Regions from separate parts of the Lacticaseibacillus rhamnosus genome, predicted to be linked through region 3. Evidence: predicted binding sites of a transcription regulator. Region 3 holds the regulator's gene; each other region holds the start of a gene.
The links. The regulator HrcA, encoded in region 3, represses chaperone genes, less so after heat shock. The targets are predictions, from matches to a motif close to TTAGCACTCNNNNNNNNNGAGTGCTAA.

Region 1 (6,100 bases), 670 kb from region 3:
TTTGCAAAAAAAGATTGATCAGCGACCGGTGCTAGAAGACGTTACATTTTCGTTAGAGCGCGGCCAGGTCGTCGGTCTAGTCGGTCCCAACGGTATTGGCAAAACCACCATTTTTCGCACCATCACCCATCAGTATATTGCGGATGGCGGAACGGTGAAGGTTGACGATCATGATTTGGCAACCGAACCGGCCCAGCGAGAAGCTATTTTTTATTTGGATCAACAGCATTTGTTTTTCCGCAAATATTCACTGGTTAAAATTGCCGCCAACTACGCATTGCTGTATACCGACTTTGACCAAGCCGCGTTTCTGCACTTGATTGAAAAGTTTGGCCTAAATGGAACCGCCCGTTTCCAGAGCCTATCTAAAGGTTATCAGGCACTGGTGATGGTCGCGTTGGCTTTAGCGAGTCAGGCACCTTATGTTTTCTTGGATGAACCATTCGATGGCTTGGATGTTTTGATTCGGGAAAAAATCGTCAATCTGGTTGTGGATGCGGTTGCAGATGGCCAGCGTACGTTTCTGATTGCCTCACATAATCTGATTGAGTTGGACGGCTTATCCGATCGGGTTTTGTTTGTTAAAGGTGGGCGCATCAGTCGCGATTTGACCCTTGAAGATGTTCGGCAGCAAGCGGTGAAGTTACAGTTGGTGTTTAAAACCAATAAAATTCCGGCAGTAGTCAAGCAGTATGGCCGAATCCTGAATATTCGCGGGCGGGTGATTGAGGCGGTTTTCCCGGATTTCAATCAGGAGATTCAAGCAAAGTTGGCAGCAGAACAGCCAGTCCTCAATGAGAATTTACCGTTATCGCTGTCAGATTTGTTCAAAGTCGAATTTCGACCACATCATTCGGGGGTGAAATAATGTATGACCATCAATTATTGAAGCTGGTTCAATCACGGCATAAAGTTTTGCTGCGGGTGGTACTTGTATTTGTTGTTTTACTGGCATTTCTCAATCTCGGCGGAACGATACAGGGCTACCAAAATCGTCAGGAGTACATGATGAGTCCTAGAGATTTTGCGATTATGAAAAAGCAGTCCGCAAAGAATCACGATACAACGTTTGCCAAGATGTCTTATAGCCAATATCAAGAAGAACAAAAGTATTTAATCGCTCCGCAAGATAAGCACAAACTTTACTCGCCTTCTTTCATTGCGTATAGCATGACAATTGTTTCGTATGCTATTCCTTTGCTTGTCGGAATGGCGATGGCAGGGGTTGATCAGGCCAGTGGTCTCAATGCGGCACTGTTTACGAGCCGGTTTCGGCGCCGACAAATGTTTTCGGTTCGCTATGGCTATGGCCTTGCGTATTTATTAGGGGCAACAACAGTCGGTATTGGGATCACGCTTTTAGGCTTTTATGCCGCCGTACCTGCGATGTATGTCGGTCTCAGCGGGGCTAATATTGTGGGTGCATTATTACTCAATCTCGCCGTCAACAGTTTTATGTTTACAGTCGGCATTGGGGTTGGCACGATCTTTGCCTCGCCATTTTGGATGGGCGTTTTTGGCTTGTTTGGTACGTGGTTTGGCATGAGCGCAATAGAACGGTTTATAAATTCGATTAGATTTTACGGCCCAGTCAAAAAGAGCTTTTGGCACACGCTGATTCCCAGTGGCAACCAACTTTTTTGGGTACTATTTATCGGGGCGATACTGGCGAGTGTCGGCGGTTATTTCCTGATAAGGTGGTTGTTTGATCGGATTTCCCTAGAACATTCAGGCGATGTCCTATTGTTGCCGAAGCTGCGATGGTTAATTCTCGCATACGCACTCGTGGTGATTCCGTATACGTTTGATGATTGGATCTTACAAAATCGCTTAATATCATATGTTGTCTCAATTGGCATGGTGATTGGGCTAGGCGTATGGTGGCAGCGGCGAGAACATGTAGGATCGCAAACATCATTGAAAACCAAAACAGTTTGAAGCTAGCTTTAAGTCATGAAGTTTATGCAAACATACCTTTATGGCGTAAAAAAGTCGGCTCCAGCGCTGCATTTTCATGCACGTCGGAGCCGACTTTTTTGTGGGTCCTGATTGATTTTGATGATTGTTTGGCCAGACAGTTAACTAGTTAACTGCCATTAACGATCATAAGGGGTATAAATAATGTAGTTTTGATCCGTTGTGGCTTCAAAGTCAAATTGCGAGTTCTTCGCGTTTTGTTTGGTTTCTTCATTGCTAATCGTTTCGGTTTGTAAGCCGAGAGCTGTACGGAGTTTATTTGAGACTCGCTGCATTTCCGCATCGGAGGCAATCTGATAGGCGCCGTCCCCGACCCAGGCATTGACGCCCTGCAAATGATCGGTTGAGATGGTCTTGGCGGCATCACGATAATTCAAGAAGATACTTTGCATATCTGCGAAACTCATATTAGTGGCGATGTTCTTGGAAACCGTGTCCATAAGTTTGGTGAAATTACCGAGTGATCCCACTGATATGGCTTTTTTCAAAATAGCTTTGATCACTTGTTGCTGGCGTTTTTGGCGCCCGTAATCGCCTTCTGGGTCTGAATGACGCATTCGGGAATAAGCGAGGGCCATATTGCCGTTTAGGTGCATGTTGCCTTTAGTGAATTTCTGGTTGCCGGTATACGGGTCTTGGAATGAAAATGGGACGTTAACGTCAATCCCGCCGACTGCATTGACTACCTTTTCAAGTGCGCCCATGTTAATGGTTAAGTAGTAAGAAATCGGGACATTGACCAGCTTGGAGACAGTATTGATGGCCATGTCCGAACCGCCGACGTTATAAGCGGCATTGATTTTTTGCATATTGAATTCTTTGGTACCAATCAGTTCAGCAGCGGTATCCCGCGGAATGCTGACCATGGTGGTTTTTTTAGTCTTGGGATTAATGACGGCAACAATCATCGTATCCGAGTTGCCTTTTTCAATCCGTCCGTCTGCCCCCGTGTCAACCCCCAGTAGCAAAACAGCAAATGGTTTCTTTTGGGCAATATCCGTGCTGACGTGTTTGGTGGCATGGTATGTATTGTCAATCGCATATTTTGCCTGACTGTATAAGCGCAACGCATAAGCTCCGACTGTAAACAGGCCGACGACAAGGATTAAACCGATGAGTCTTCCCCAGTGAAATCGGCGGGGTTTTTGACGCTGACGGTGATTTGAGCGGGTCTCCATAATTTAACTCCTTCGTAAAAGCATTATTTTCCATTATAGGAGATTGTGGTGATGGGTGCGATTAATATTCGGTTACGTTTATAGGGCATGGGCAATGTAATAAAGCCAAACCATCCATAAGGCACCGACATGGGCGATGATCGGTGTGCTGATGGCGCCGGTGTGGCGATAATCGTAAGCAAGTACCAACCCGACCAGAGTTGCACTAAGCCAGTGGCCACCGGGTTGGGTCACGGCAAATAGGAGGCTGGCGATGAGCGCGCCGCCAAAGATACCGGTGACATTGACGAGATTACCGAACAGAACTTTACGAAAAGCCAACTCTTCCAAGATCGGCAATGCTAAGCCAATGGTCAAAAAGTACCAAGGATTAGTCGTCATACTGGAAAGCTGTTGATGAATTTGGCTGCTGGTTTGCGGCATTTTGAATAAAATGGTTTCAAGCCACGAACCAACCAGTTGCGCTGCCAAAACACCGGCAATGCCCATTACGCCCCAGAAGACGCGTTGCTGCGGGGCAAGAACGCCAGGTGCTTCAATCGCGTTGGCAATCACTAAGTTACGCTCGCTCAAAATCGCGATAATGAGTGCGACCATACTGATTAAGGTAACAATACCAAGGCTAAGGCGCCCAACCGGCAATATCTGAAAAATAAGGAGGTTAGCGATGAAGGCAACCAAGTAGGCGCCAATAATAGAAAAAGCATGTTTTTGAAGTGACATAAACGACTCCTTTTAAAAAATGTCTGAAATTAGTATAACATTCCGGAGTTTGGGGGTTGCATTCACCCGCAAAACTCGTTATAGTTACTTTTGTAGTTAGCACTTAGACGCAACGAGTGCTAAATCAAAAAATGTAATGTGGAGGGATTGCCTTGTTAAAACCATTAGGAGATCGCGTGATTGTCGAGGTCGTTGAAGAAGAGGAACAAACCGTTGGCGGCATCGTTTTAGCCAACAATGCAAAACAGAAACCGCAAACCGGCAAAGTTGTTGCTGTAGGTGAAGGCGCTTTGACACCGGAAGGCAAGCGTCTGCCAATGGCCGTTAAAGTTGGCGATACTGTATTATACGACAAATACGCCGGCTCTGAAGTGAAGTATGAAGGTCAAGACTACCTCGTACTGCACGAAAAAGACATTATGGCAATTGCGTAAAAAATAATCGATCAATTTTGAGGTGAATAAAAACAATGGCAAAAGAAATTAAATTCTCTGAGGATGCACGTGCCGCAATGCTGCGTGGCGTGGATCAGTTAGCAAACACAGTTAAGACAACGTTAGGACCAAAAGGCCGCAATGTTGTTTTGGACAAGAGCTATGGTGCACCGGAAATCACCAATGATGGTGTCACGATCGCAAAGTCAATTGACTTGGAAGATCACTATGAAAATATGGGTGCTAAGTTAGTCGCAGAAGTTGCTTCCAAGACTAATGATATTGCCGGTGATGGTACGACCACCGCAACGGTTTTGGCACAAAGCATTATTCGTGAAGGCATGAAGAACGTCACTGCCGGTGCTAACCCAGTCGGCATTCGGACCGGGATCGAAAAGGCAACCAAGGCTGCAGTTGACGAATTGCACAAGATCAGCCACAAGGTTAACGGCAAGAAGGAAATTGCCCAAGTTGCTTCCGTTTCCTCTTCTAATGAAGAAGTCGGCAACCTGATTGCTGACGCGATGGAAAAAGTTGGCCATGATGGTGTGATTACCATTGAAGAAAGCAAAGGGATTGATACTGAACTCTCTGTTGTTGAAGGGATGCAGTTTGATCGCGGCTATCTGAGCCAGTACATGGTTACCGACAACGACAAGATGGAAGCTGATCTGGATGATCCATATATCCTGATTACCGACAAGAAGATCTCCAATATTCAAGATATTCTGCCACTCTTGCAAGAAATCGTGCAACAAGGCAAGGCACTGTTGATCATTGCTGACGATGTTGCCGGTGAAGCACTGCCGACCTTGGTTCTGAACAAGATTCGAGGCACCTTCAATGTTGTTGCCGTTAAAGCACCTGGCTTTGGCGATCGGCGCAAGGCTCAACTTGAAGATATTGCGACCTTGACAGGTGGTACTGTCATCAGCTCCGATCTTGGCTTGGATTTGAAGGATACCAAGATTGAACAATTAGGCCGTGCAGGCAAGGTTACGGTTACCAAGGACGACACCACCATTGTTGATGGCGCTGGTTCCAAGGATGCTATTGCTGAACGGGTTAACATCATCAAGAAGCAGATTGCTGATACGACCAGCGACTTCGACCGTGAAAAACTGCAAGAACGCTTGGCTAAGTTAGCTGGCGGGGTTGCTGTTGTCAAGGTTGGTGCCGCAACGGAAACCGAACTGAAAGAACGTAAGTATCGGATCGAAGACGCTTTGAACGCGACCCGTGCTGCGGTTGAAGAAGGCTATGTTGCTGGTGGTGGTACTGCCTTGGTAGACGTATTGCCTGCTGTTGCTGCTTTGAAAGAAGACGGCGATGTTCAGACCGGGATCAACATTGTTCAACGTGCACTGGAAGAACCAGTTCGCCAGATTGCCGAAAACGCCGGCAAGGAAGGCTCTGTCATTGTTGAAAAGCTGAAGAAAGAAAAGCAAGGCATCGGCTATAACGCTGCAACCGGCGAATGGGAAGACATGGCTAAGTCAGGTATTATCGACCCAACCAAGGTTACCCGCTCTGCATTGCAAAACGCTGCCTCAGTTGCAGCACTGTTGCTGACAACAGAAGCAGTTGTGGCTGACAAGCCTGAACCAAAAGATAACAACGCTGCCGCTGCCGGCGCAAACCCAGCAGCTGGCATGGGCGGTATGATGTAATTTCGCCTCGGCGTTTAAGGCTGCAACAAAACACCAGTCCCCAACCGGGCTGGTGTTTTGTTGTACATAAGGAACAGATTCGGTTAATTCTGACGATCATTGAGGCGTGAAACAAGAT
Region 2 (6,100 bases), 210 kb from region 3:
ATCATGGTGATGGTTGTAAATGCGCGCCATGAAGAGCCTGCAGGTAAGCGGCTCGCGAAGGTCACGCCAGTAATTGCAATACTAGTCCCGATTAAGCCGATGATCAGCAATGGACGCCGCGGAACATGCTTTAGCAACTGTAAGGTGACAAGGGTTGCTGCAACTGCAGTTACCCCATTGGCAATATTGGTGATTAAGGCACTATTACGACCAAATCCGGTCATTTGCAAAATCGAGGTACCGTAATACATCATGACATTGATCCCGGCAATCTGCTGAATCACGCCCAATCCTATTCCGATTAGCACTAGCCGCCGAATCCACTTAACCTTAAGCGCCGTGACCCGGACTTTCTTGTGTTTCGCGCTGGCCGCAATGGTTTGCTCCAAATGATCAAGTTCTCGCGGAACCTCTTGCGGTGCACGAAGAACCGACAAGCTCGCCTTTGCAGCTGCCTGTCGCCCTTTCATGACTAACCACCGTGGCGACTCCGGGACAAAATAAATGCCGATTCCCAAGACAATAGCAGGAATAACCGCCAACACAAGCATCCAGCGCCAAATCCCAGGCATATCACCAAAGTTTGTCCCTAACACGGCATTAAGGATGAACGCAAGCAACTGACCGGTGACGACCATCAATTCATTTTGGGTCACCAGCCGCCCGCGATGGCTTGTTGGCGCAATTTCGGCTAAGAAACTTGGCACTAACACGGAAACGCCACCAACCGCTAATCCTAGAATCAATCTTGCCCCAATCAGCCAAATAGCACTTGGCGCCATTGACGAAGCAAGCGTTGCCAGAAAAAATAATCCGGCTAATCCAGCAATTAACCGTTTGCGTCCATAACGATCACTAATACGCCCCACTAAAACAGCACCAAATGCTGCCCCAAGTGTCAAACTGCTGGTCACCCAGCCTTGCTGACCCGGAGCCAAGTGAAGTTCACTGGAAATAAATGGCAAGGCACCATTGATGACGCCGGTGTCATAGCCAAAAAGAAGGCCACCCATTGTTGAAATCAGGGCAACTAACCTTAAACGAACACGTGCGCTCATCAACGAATGGTGTCGTTGACGCAAGCCTGTCTTTGTTTGATTCTGCAAATACATGCAATTCCCCCTCATCGACTAGGTGAACCGCCATACCTACTAGCAAAGATCCGCATCGCAGCTCGACCATTTAGTTTACATAATAACCATAGCACTTTTCTGAAAAATCTGCAGAGCGTGAGCCAGCCCGGTTAGAAACCGGAGCATAAGTGGCCTTGAGCGTGATGGCCGGGCTTTGGCCATTGCGCTCAAGGTCCTTATGTGCAGGTTTCTGGGCTGGCGAACGCGTTTCAACAAGAGCGTGAGCCGGCGCGCTTAGAAGTCGGAGTGTAAGTGGCCTCAGACGTGATGGCCGGGCCTTGGCCATTGCGACTGAGGTCCTTACACGCAGACTTCTGCGCCGGCGAACGCGTTTCAGAGCGTGAGCCAGCCCGGTTAGAAACCGGAGCATAAGTGGCCTTGAGCGTGAGGACCGAACTTTGATCATTGCGCTCAGGGTCCTTATGTGCAGGTTTCTGGGCTGGCGAACGCGTTTCAGAACGCCACAATCCAGACTTGTGCCCCATCTTCCGTCAAGAGATCACAACCAATTTTTCAATTCCAAACAAAAAAGCGTCAACCCTAGAAAGGATTGACAGCTTCTTTAAATCAATACATTTTATTGTCCGGTAGTCTTCTTAACCAGATCAGCGTTTTCGTCGTTTGAAATATTTTCATTCAACGCAACGTCAGCCATCTTGGCCATGTCCTCGGTGGAAAGCCGCTTCATCAAGCTGCGAACCTTAAGAACAGAAGTTGCAGACATGGAATATTCATCAAGTCCCATACCAAGCAATAATGGAACCATGATTGGATCGCCAGCTGCTTCACCACACATACCAGCCCATTTGCCTTCCTTATGCGCTGAGTCAATAACATGCTTAACCAGTCGCAAGATGGATGGGTTATATGGTTGATACAAGTATGAAACATGTTCGTTCCCACGATCAGCAGCCATCGAATATTGAATCAAATCGTTGGTACCGATTGAGAAGAAGTCAACATACTTGGCGAACTGATCAGCCAAAACAGCTGCAGCAGGAATTTCGATCATGATGCCAAGTTGGATGTTGTCGGAAACCTTCACGCCATCCTTGACCAGCTTTTCTTTTTCTTCAGTAAAGATCTGCTTAGCCTGTTTGAACTCGGCAATCGTCGCAATCATCGGGAACATAATCCGTAAGTTACCAAAAGCAGACGCACGCAACAACGCACGCAGCTGAGTCCGGAAAATATCCTGACGATCAAGACTGATCCGGATCGCACGATAACCCAAGAATGGGTTCTGTTCTTGCGGTAATGGCAGATATGGCAAGTGCTTATCCCCGCCAATATCCATGGTGCGAACAACAACCGGCTTTGGATTCATCGTTTCAAGAACCTTCTTGTAGGCCTCAAACTGATCGTCTTCAGTCGGTAGTTCAGCAGAATCCATGTATAAGAACTCAGTCCGATACAAACCAATACCTTCAGCGCCATTCGCCAAGACCCCATCAAGATCTTTTGGTGTCCCGATATTAGCAGCAACATCAAAGTGCTTACCATCAGCGGTAACCGATTTGGCTGTCTTCAACTGCGCCCATTCAGCTTTTTGCTTGGCAAATGCTTCAGCAGCCTGCTTGAATTTGGCAACTTCATCAGCAGTCGGATCAATGACAACTTCGCCAGTCAAACCATCGACGGAGATCGTTTCCCCGTTGGTCGCTTTCTTAGTGACATCGTCCGTACCGACAACGGCTGGAATTTCCAGCGACCGTGCCATAATCGCACTGTGCGCTGTCCGTCCGCCGATGTCAGTGACAAAGGCCTTAACATATTTCTTGTTCAATTGGGCAGTATCAGAAGGCGTCAAATCGTGAGCCACGATAATGACTTCTTCGTCAATTAATGCCGGATTCGGCAGTGTACGTCCTAACAAATGTGCCATGATCCGTTTGGTAACATCGCGAACATCGGCAGCACGTTCCTGCATATATGGATTATCCGTCATGCCTTCAAAAGTCTGAATGAAGAATTCAGAAATTTCTTTCAATGCCTGTTCAGCATTGACTTTTTCATCTTTGATCTTGGACTCGATCTGACCCGTAAAGTCAGGATCAGCCAAAATCATCATATGGGCATCAAAAACTTGTGCCTCTTCTTCGCCAAGCGATTCAGCGGCCTTTGCTCGAATAACCTTTAACTCATCATTACTTTGATCAAGTGCCTGCTTTAGCCGGTCGATCTCCTTTGAAGGATCATCAACCGTCTTTTTGTCAAATGATAAATCAGGTTGAACCAGTAAATAGGCCTTCGCTGTGGCGATCCCATCACTAGCAGCGATTCCCTTCAAATGTTCAGCCATTATTCAGCCAAGCCTTCCTTTTTCATTGTGTCCGTAATTGCAGCGATTGCATCGGCTTCGTCAGCGCCTTCAGCAGAGATTGTAACATCGGCACCTTGACCAACGCCCAAACTCATAACACCCATGATGGACTTCAAGTTAACGCTCTTACCTTTATATTCCAAGTTGATATCTGAGTTGAACTTGCTAGCTGCTTGTACCAACAAGGTTGCCGGACGTGCGTGAATCCCGGTTTCTGCAATAATGTTAAATTCGCGTTTTTCCATGACTGATCTGCTCCTTCGTATTAACTAGATTTTTCTAGTGTTTTTCCGAATAGTTTGTGTGCGTACTCGTACCCAAAACAATTCATGTAAACCTTACCATTTTTTTCAGCCTATCACAAGCGCCACATGAGATTTGGCACTTACTTAGCGGGAATCGACCGACCGGTAATGGTACTCGATGACACCATCGCGTTTGGCCATCCCCACAATCTCTTCACGATCGGGATAGTTTGTCCATGCCGACCGAAACGCCATAAACGTTTCCGGCGTCACCGTGATCTTGTCACGCTGACCAGTCTTTAACTCATCCATTAAAGCGACATAATCCTGAGTCATCTATTTGCCTCACCTCACTTCATAAGGGTAGCATAAAAGTAGGCATTGAAAAAGCGCTAAGGCCTGATATCACTGAAATTTTTGCATCTTTTTAGCACTCTTGCGGTTAGAGTGCTTGCATTCTGGTAATGAGGGTGTATACTATTGCCATAGGTCAAGAAAGGTCAAACCTTTTTGACCGTTATGTGGCACCTAATTAGACAGGAAGGTTGTGACAAAATGTTATGTGAAAACTGTCATAAGAATCCAGCCACTATTCATCTTTCAACCGTTGTTAATGGTACTCGGCAAGAAATCAATCTTTGCCAGAACTGTTATCAATTACTCAAGAAACAAGCAGGAGGAAATATGAATCCAACCAACGCATCCGATCCATTTGGGTTTGGAAGCTTAGATGATATTTTCCGTGCGATGAATCAGGGAATGGATCAACCGCAACAGCCAAACGCACAGGTTCCGCCTACCCAGGCAGGACGCGGCGGCAACGGCAACAATGGCCGCAATGGCAACGGCGGTAAAGGCTTGTTAGGTCAGTTTGGTGTTGATCTCACTGAACAGGCACGCAAAGGTCAAATTGATCCAGTCATCGGTCGTGATAAGGAAATTTCACGCGTGATTGAAATTCTGAATCGCCGGACCAAGAATAATCCAGTTTTAATCGGTGAAGCCGGGGTCGGCAAAACCGCGGTTGTTGAGGGACTGGCCTTAAAGATTGCTAATGGTGACGTTCCAGCCAAGTTGCAGGATCGCCATGTAATTCGCCTTGATGTCGTTTCACTCGTTCAAGGCACAGGCATTCGCGGTCAATTCGAGCAGCGCATGCAACAACTGATTGACGAACTGAAGCAAAATAAGAATATTATCCTATTTATTGATGAAATCCACGAAATTGTGGGTGCCGGTAATGCTGAAGGCGGGATGGACGCCGGCAACGTCTTGAAACCCGCATTGGCTCGTGGCGAATTACAACTAGTCGGGGCAACGACCAGCAACGAATACCGTCAGATTGAAAAAGATTCTGCCCTTGCTCGGCGCCTTCAGCCAGTGATGGTTGAAGAGCCTAGCGTTGATGAAACCATTAAAATTCTGAAGGGTCTGCAACCGCGCTATCAAGACTTCCACCATGTGAAATACACGGAAGGTGCGATTGAAGCTGCGGCAACCCTCAGCAATCGTTACATTCAGGATCGCTTCCTCCCTGATAAAGCCATTGACTTGTTAGACGAAGCCGGTTCACGCAAGAACCTGACAATTGCAACCGTGGATCCTGAGACCATTAAAGCTAAGATTGCTGATGCCGAAAAGCAAAAGCAAGCCGCACTCAAGCAGGAAGACTATGAAAAAGCCGCCTTCTATCGTGATCAGGTCACCAAGTTAGAAGACATGGCCAAAAAGCAATCCAACCTGCCAGATAATGAAATCCCAACAGTTACCGAAAAAGACATGGAAAAAATTGTTGAAGAAAAGACAAACATTCCAGTCGGTGAACTCAAAGCTCAGGAACAGGCGCAACTGAAGAATCTCGCCAGTGACCTTGAGCAACACGTCATTGGTCAAAATGAAGCAGTTGATAAAGTTGCTCGAGCAATTCGGCGCAATCGCATCGGCTTCAATAAGACCGGGCGACCAATTGGCTCATTCCTCTTTGTCGGACCAACCGGTGTCGGCAAAACGGAACTGGCAAAACAGCTCGCGAAAGAACTATTCGGTTCTGAAGATGCCATGATTCGGTTTGATATGTCGGAATACATGGAGAAGTTCAGCGTCTCTAAGCTCATCGGGTCACCGCCAGGCTATGTCGGCTATGAAGAAGCCGGCCAGCTAACTGAAAAAGTTCGGCGCAATCCATACAGTTTGATTCTGCTTGATGAAATCGAAAAAGCCCACCCGGATGTCATGAACATGTTCCTGCAGATTCTGGATGACGGCCGCCTAACCGATTCACAAGGTCGAACTGTTTCCTTCAAAGATACTATCATCATCATGACTTCTAACGCCGGATCAACTGATGCGGAAGCTAACGTAGGCTTTGGTGCAACGTTAAGCGGTAAAACCCACAGTGT
Region 3 (6,100 bases):
CGTTGCATTGCCATTTTGTCTTTAGACAGGTCAATGTTGTTATCCTTTTTGAATTCGGAAACAAGCCAGTCGATGATCTTGTTATCAAAATCATCCCCGCCTAAATGAGTATCGCCATTGGTTGACAGCACTTCGAAGACCCCATCACCTAACTGCAGGATGGAAACATCAAATGTCCCGCCGCCAAGGTCGTAAACCAAAATCTTTTCGTCTTTGTCACCTTTATCCAGACCATAAGCCAAGGCTGACGCGGTTGGTTCGTTGATAATCCGTTGAACATTCAAACCAGCGATCTTACCGGCATCCTTGGTTGCCTGACGCTGACTGTCGTTAAAGTAAGCCGGAACTGTGATAACCGCATCTTTAACCGGTTCGCCCAGATAGTCTTCAGAAAATTTCTTGATGTACTGTAGAATCATCGCTGAAATTTCTTGCGGGGTGTATTCTTTATCGCCAACCTTAACCTTATAGTTAGCTTCGCCCATGTGACGCTTAATTGACACGATGGTATCCGGGTTAGTGATTGCCTGGCGTTTTGCCACTTCACCGACTTGGATTTCACCATCTTTAAATGCGACAACAGATGGCGTGGTGCGATTGCCTTCCGGGTTGGTGATGATTTTTGGCTGATTGCCTTCCAAAACCGCAACTGCAGAGTTGGTGGTTCCTAAGTCAATACCAATAACTTTACTCATATTTTTATACCTTCTTTATTTCAGATTAATTATTTAGCGACAACGACCATAGCAGGGCGCAGAACCCGATCCTTGAGATAATACCCTTTTTGTAGTACCTGCGCGACCGTGTCAGCGGGATGTTGGTCATCCGCCGCCACGGTTTGTACTGCCTGTTGGGTATTCGGATCGAACTTGTCGCCAGCACCATCAATCGCAGTGATGCCATTTTCCTTCAAGGCGCGTTCCAGATGATCGTAAACCATCTGCACACCTTTTTTGAGTGAGGCCGCACTGTCATCTTTGGCTTCGGTTGCAAGCGCACGCTCTAAATTGTCAACTACCGGCAAAATCGCCTTGGCTAACTTCTGGCCGTCGTACTTCAACATTTTTTGCTGCTCTTTTTCAAACCGCGCATTCATGTTTTGAATCTCTGCAGCCGCGCGCAAATACTTGTCTTCGAATGCATCACGCTCTTGCTTCAGTTGTTCACCATCATGCTTGCTGGTTTTCAATTGCTCATTAAGATCAGCAATGCTTTCCTGCAGAATTTCTTCTTTTAGCGAAGTCTCAGGCGTGTCAGCAGCGTGCTTGGCGTCTTTGGCGGTATCTGCAGCAGTTTGCTTTGCTTTTTGTTCTGCCATGGTATCCTCCCTTTTAACCACATCTATTCGCGCAATTGGTTAACGTTAACAGATGCTTGTTATCATCTATCATTGATCAAAGTTGGCGTAATAGTCCGTCAACCGTTTAGCCAGCTCCTCTCGGAAAACATCCAACAGTCCGATCATCTTGGAATACGGCATCTGGGTTGGCCCTAATAAGGCAATCATTCCCGTGCCGTGGTCACCGACATCATAACTGGCGGTAATCAAGCTGAGATTGGCCAGATCAATTGGCTTTAACTCCGGACCTAGACGAACCGTGACCGGTGTTTGGCGAACCGGTCCGCCAAGCAGTTCGGTAAGATCACCGTGATCAGCATCAATCAAGGACATAATCTTTTTCAACTCGTGAATATCCGAGTCGCCGAGATAGTCCATTAAATTTAAGCGCCCACCCACATAGAAACGCTCTGAAGCGGCGGACTTTAAGACATTACCGAAGATATCCAGGAAGCCTTCAGGACTGGTCAGATACTGCATCAGCATCGACGGAACATCAGTCTTTAGCCGCTGAGCAACTTGAATAAGCGGCAAACCGACCAGCTGATCATTGACAATGCGAATCGCCTTTTCCAGCTCGTCAGATGAGATGCTTTCAGGAACGGTGAAAACCTGATTTTCAACATTGCCGTTGTTCGTCACTAAAATCGCCATAACTTGGTGATTGCCCAACGGTACAAGTCGAAATCCGGTCAATTTAATGTTATTCACTTCTGGCCCTAAGCTGATCGCCGTGTAACTGGTCAGATTGGATAAAATCTGCGCACTTTGCGCCACAATTTCATCCATCTTATTGTAGCGTTGACCGAATGCTTGCTTGATCGTGGCTAGTTCACGGTGGGAAACACGCACTGGCTCGACCAGATGATCAAGATAGTAGCGATAGCCTTGAGTCGAGGGTACTCGACCGGAACTGCTATGGGTCTTGGTGATCAAACCGGCGTCTTCCAGCGATGCCATATCATTGCGGATCGTGGCGGAACTGACATGAACCGGCAGTTCCTGCATTAACGTCTTGGAACCGACCGGCTGCCCACTTTCAGTAAACAGGCGGATGATTTCTTTTAAGACGAGCAATTGCCGTTTCGTCAACATTTTCTCACCTCACCTTTAGCACTCGTTTCACATGAGTGCTAATACACTAAATAATATACCAAGCGCCGTTAGCAAAGTCAAGGTAGGATTGCTAAAATGTTCCATCAACAGCCAACTGCGGTTAGATCTTTTGTCATATCCGAAGCATGATTCATCATTAGACCAGTGGCTCATCAAGTAGGAATTGTTGGAAAACCTCATTTCCCAAAAATTTGCCGCGATTCGTCAGTCGGATATAGCCATTTTGGCGCTCGATTAACCCTTGGCTTTCCAGCTCCGGAACCGTCTCGCCGTAAACCGCATCGACCGTCATATGATAGCGGCGATAAAAACGATCTTCATTGACGCCTGCCATGGTGCGTAAGCCAAGAAACATTTCTTCCTCAATTTGCTCAGAAACCGGTACTAAATGATGGGCCAGAACCGGTAAATGGTCGGCATGCAACGGTGCCAGATACTGTTTGATCGGCCCATAATTATGATACCGGTCACGACCGAGATAGCCAAATGCGCCTGCCCCGAAGCCAAAATATTTATCATTTTGCCAATAAAGTAGATTGTGCCGACATTGATACCCTGTTTTGGCAAAATTACTAATCTCATATTGATGCCGTCCGTGAGCTTCCATTAAGTCGATGGCATCTTGGTACATATCAGCTTCAACGTCTTGCGTCGGCAACCGCAGCTTTCCTTGACGCATGAGATTATAAAAAATCGTCTTGCGCTCCAGGATCAATGAATAGGTCGAGTAATGTGGCAAGTCCAATGCCAAAGCTTTTTGAAGGCTGTTCAAAAAGTCATCGCGGCTTTGATCAGGCAGGCGAAAAATCAAATCAATCGATAAGTTGTCAAACCCGACTTTTCTAGCATTGCCGATCGCTGTATAAACATCTTTTGCTCGGTGAATCCGACCAATGCGCTTCAAGACGTCATCATTAAACGATTGCACGCCAATCGACAACCGGTTAACCCCAAAGTCGTGTAAGACCTGTAACTTGTCGGTGGTCAGTAAGTCATTGGGATTGGCTTCAAAGGTAAATTCACCGTGATCAAAATGAAGAATATCGCGAATACCTTGGCACAAAACGGCAAGCTGTTGCGGTGTCAGCGTTGTTGGGGTGCCACCGCCAACATAAACCGTTTCAATTTTTTCTTCTGGATGCTCTGCCATCACCATGCGCATTTCTTTGAGCAACATGGCGACATAATCATCGACCGGCTGACCTTCAATAAACACCTTATTAAAATCGCAATAGTAACAAATATGCTCGCAAAACGGTATGTGGATATATGCGCCTGCCATGTTAATCCTTCCTCACCCGAAAATATTGGCGAACGGTTTGTTCATCTGTCTTTAACTGCGCAATCAAAGCATCGGCACCGGCAAACTTGACCTCACCGCGTAAGTAGTGGTACCAACGGACTTGAACCGTTTTACCATAGATCATCTGGTTAAAATCAAGCAGGTTAATTTCAAGCGTTACCGCCCGATCATCTCCAAATGTGACATTGCGGCCAATTGAAGCCATTCCTAAGTACCAAGTATCATCAACTTTGACGGTCACAGCATAGATGCCAATACCTGGAAGCCGCTGTTGGCCCAATGTGGTTAAATTAATCGTCGGGAAACCAAGCAAGCGGCCACGCGCCTCACCATGAACTACCTTGCCTGTTGTCAGATAGACATAACCTAATAATTCGTTGGCGGTGTCAATATCGCCACGGTCTAATGCATCGCGAATACGGGTCGAACTGATCTTCTTGCCGTCCTCAGCCAGCTTAGGGACACTGACGACTTCAAAGCGACCGCGCGCATATTCCGGCAATAATGCCATATTGGCCACAGCGCGTTTGCCATACGTATAGTCAAAACCGGCCACAACCGCAGCCGCTTTTAGCCCGACCAAATAATCATCAACAAATGCTTGCGGCGATAAAGCAGCAAATGCTGGTGTAAAGTGGACAAAATACAATAGATCCACGCCAAATTGCTGCATTAAGGCAATTTTTTCTTCCCGGGTCGATAAATACCGAATCGCCGTTTTGGCAACGCCACGGTACACGATCGCCGGATGCATATCAAATGTCATCACAGCAAGTGGCAGTTTTTTTGCAAGGGCAACTCGTTTACCCGCTTGAATCACCGCTTGATGGCCACGATGGACCCCGTCAAAGAAGCCCAGTGTTAGGACAATGGGCTGCGGTGGTGCCGCTGATGCCTGCAGTGGCGGTTGAATATCAATGACTTTCATTCAATTATCACTCATTCTTTTCATTCGTTAAAAACATCATATCAGGTCGATACTGATCGTGATCCAAGCGATAAATCGCCTTTAAAACCCCGGCATAATGCAACCGAATCCGTGGGGCTTGCAATTTAAGCGTTAAAAACCGACCATGCGTCACATCTTCGTATTGCTCCGGCGTCAAATCTACTTGCGGTAACGCCGCAAATGCGATGTCAATCGGTTGAATAACAGCAGACAGTGTCCCGATTTTTGCGTGTTGTTCCAGATCCGCAAGACTCACTGCCTGCGCGAGGGTGAAGCCGCCACTTTTAATCCGCGTCAACTGACTCATCACGGCAGCGACTCCCAGCGTGCGGCCAACATCAACGGCTAAAGTGCGAATGTAAGTCCCTTTTGAAACCGCAGCCTCAAATTTAAATCGCTGCGTTCCCTGCTTTGGATCGAATATTGGCTCACTGGTTCGTTTGAATTGCTTAACTGTCACTTGTCGTTTTGGACGCTCAACGGTTTCCCCTCTCCGGGCATACTCGTACAACCGTTTGCCATTAACTTTGACTGCCGAAAACATTGGCGGTATCTGGGTAATTTCGCCTGTCCATTGCCTCAATGCTTGGTCAAGTTCTGCTTGCGTAATCGGGTTAGCTAAAGGTGTGCGCGTTACCACATCGCCGTCAAGATCTTCGGTTGTTGTCGCAAAGCCGAGTGTAATTTCGCCGGTATAGACCTTTCCACTGGCCATCAATTGTGGGACTGCTTTGGTTGCCGCACCAATCGCCAGTGGCAACACCCCATCAACACTTGGATCAAGCGTGCCTGAATGCCCGATTTTTTTGATGTGCAGAATCTTGCGCGCATGATAGACAGCATCCGCGCTGGTCATGCCGACTGGTTTATATAACGGAAGAATGCCGTTCATGAACCCGGCTCCTTTCAAATTTTAAAATTAAGAGACAACCGTGCGTGACGATCGCTTAGCCGCAATCCATCAGTTTCACGACTTCGGTTTGGTGTACATACTGTGATGATGCCTGGCGTGAACGGCATGCCGCCACCCCGCCCAGATAAAGATCACCACTACCAGAACCGAAAACAGCCAGTCAGGAGTTTCAACATGGATCATGGGAAGGCTCAATCCAAGTTTGATGGCAATTAACCCAACCAACACATAAGCCGCCGTTTCCAGCTCCGGAACTCGGTCAATGAAAGTGGTAATCACCTGTGCAACGATCCGCATCGCCAGAATACCCAAGCAACCTCCGATCAAGACAATCACCGGGTTAGGCGATACAGCTAAAGCAGCTAAAATCGAATCAACTGAAAACACAATGTCCAGACTTTCAATTTGCAAAATGGTTCCCCATAAACCATGCGTTTTGTGCTTGTGAGTGGCCGTATTGCTTTTAGGGTGACGCACTGC

Region 1: groES (co-chaperone GroES) is a predicted target of HrcA. The motif match lies at 3,975-4,001, and genes of this name have one in related genera.
Region 2: EL173_RS09285 (ATP-dependent Clp protease ATP-binding subunit) is a predicted target of HrcA. The motif match lies at 4,129-4,155, and genes of this name have one in related genera.

What each region holds. Positions count from the first base shown of each region.
Region 1 covers NZ_LR134331.1:2,281,889-2,287,988, reverse strand. The annotation lists gene EL173_RS11460 (ATP-binding cassette domain-containing protein) at 1-868, shown strand, start outside; gene EL173_RS11455 (hypothetical protein) at 868-1,938, shown strand; gene EL173_RS11445 (LCP family protein) at 2,097-3,155, opposite strand; gene EL173_RS11440 (CPBP family intramembrane glutamic endopeptidase) at 3,234-3,878, opposite strand; gene groES (co-chaperone GroES) at 4,031-4,312, shown strand; gene groL (chaperonin GroEL) at 4,348-5,982, shown strand.
Region 2 covers NZ_LR134331.1:1,815,232-1,821,331, forward strand. The annotation lists gene EL173_RS09265 (sugar porter family MFS transporter) at 1-1,112, opposite strand, end outside; gene ptsP (phosphoenolpyruvate--protein phosphotransferase) at 1,711-3,435, opposite strand; gene EL173_RS09275 (phosphocarrier protein HPr) at 3,435-3,701, opposite strand; gene EL173_RS09280 (hypothetical protein) at 3,846-4,037, opposite strand; gene EL173_RS09285 (ATP-dependent Clp protease ATP-binding subunit) at 4,257-6,100, shown strand, end outside.
Region 3 covers NZ_LR134331.1:1,607,199-1,613,298, forward strand. The annotation lists gene dnaK (molecular chaperone DnaK) at 1-695, opposite strand, end outside; gene grpE (nucleotide exchange factor GrpE) at 725-1,318, opposite strand; gene hrcA (heat-inducible transcriptional repressor HrcA) at 1,388-2,434, opposite strand; gene hemW (radical SAM family heme chaperone HemW) at 2,592-3,737, opposite strand; gene ribF (riboflavin biosynthesis protein RibF) at 3,739-4,686, opposite strand; gene truB (tRNA pseudouridine(55) synthase TruB) at 4,694-5,599, opposite strand; gene EL173_RS08230 (DUF475 domain-containing protein) at 5,675-6,100, opposite strand, start outside.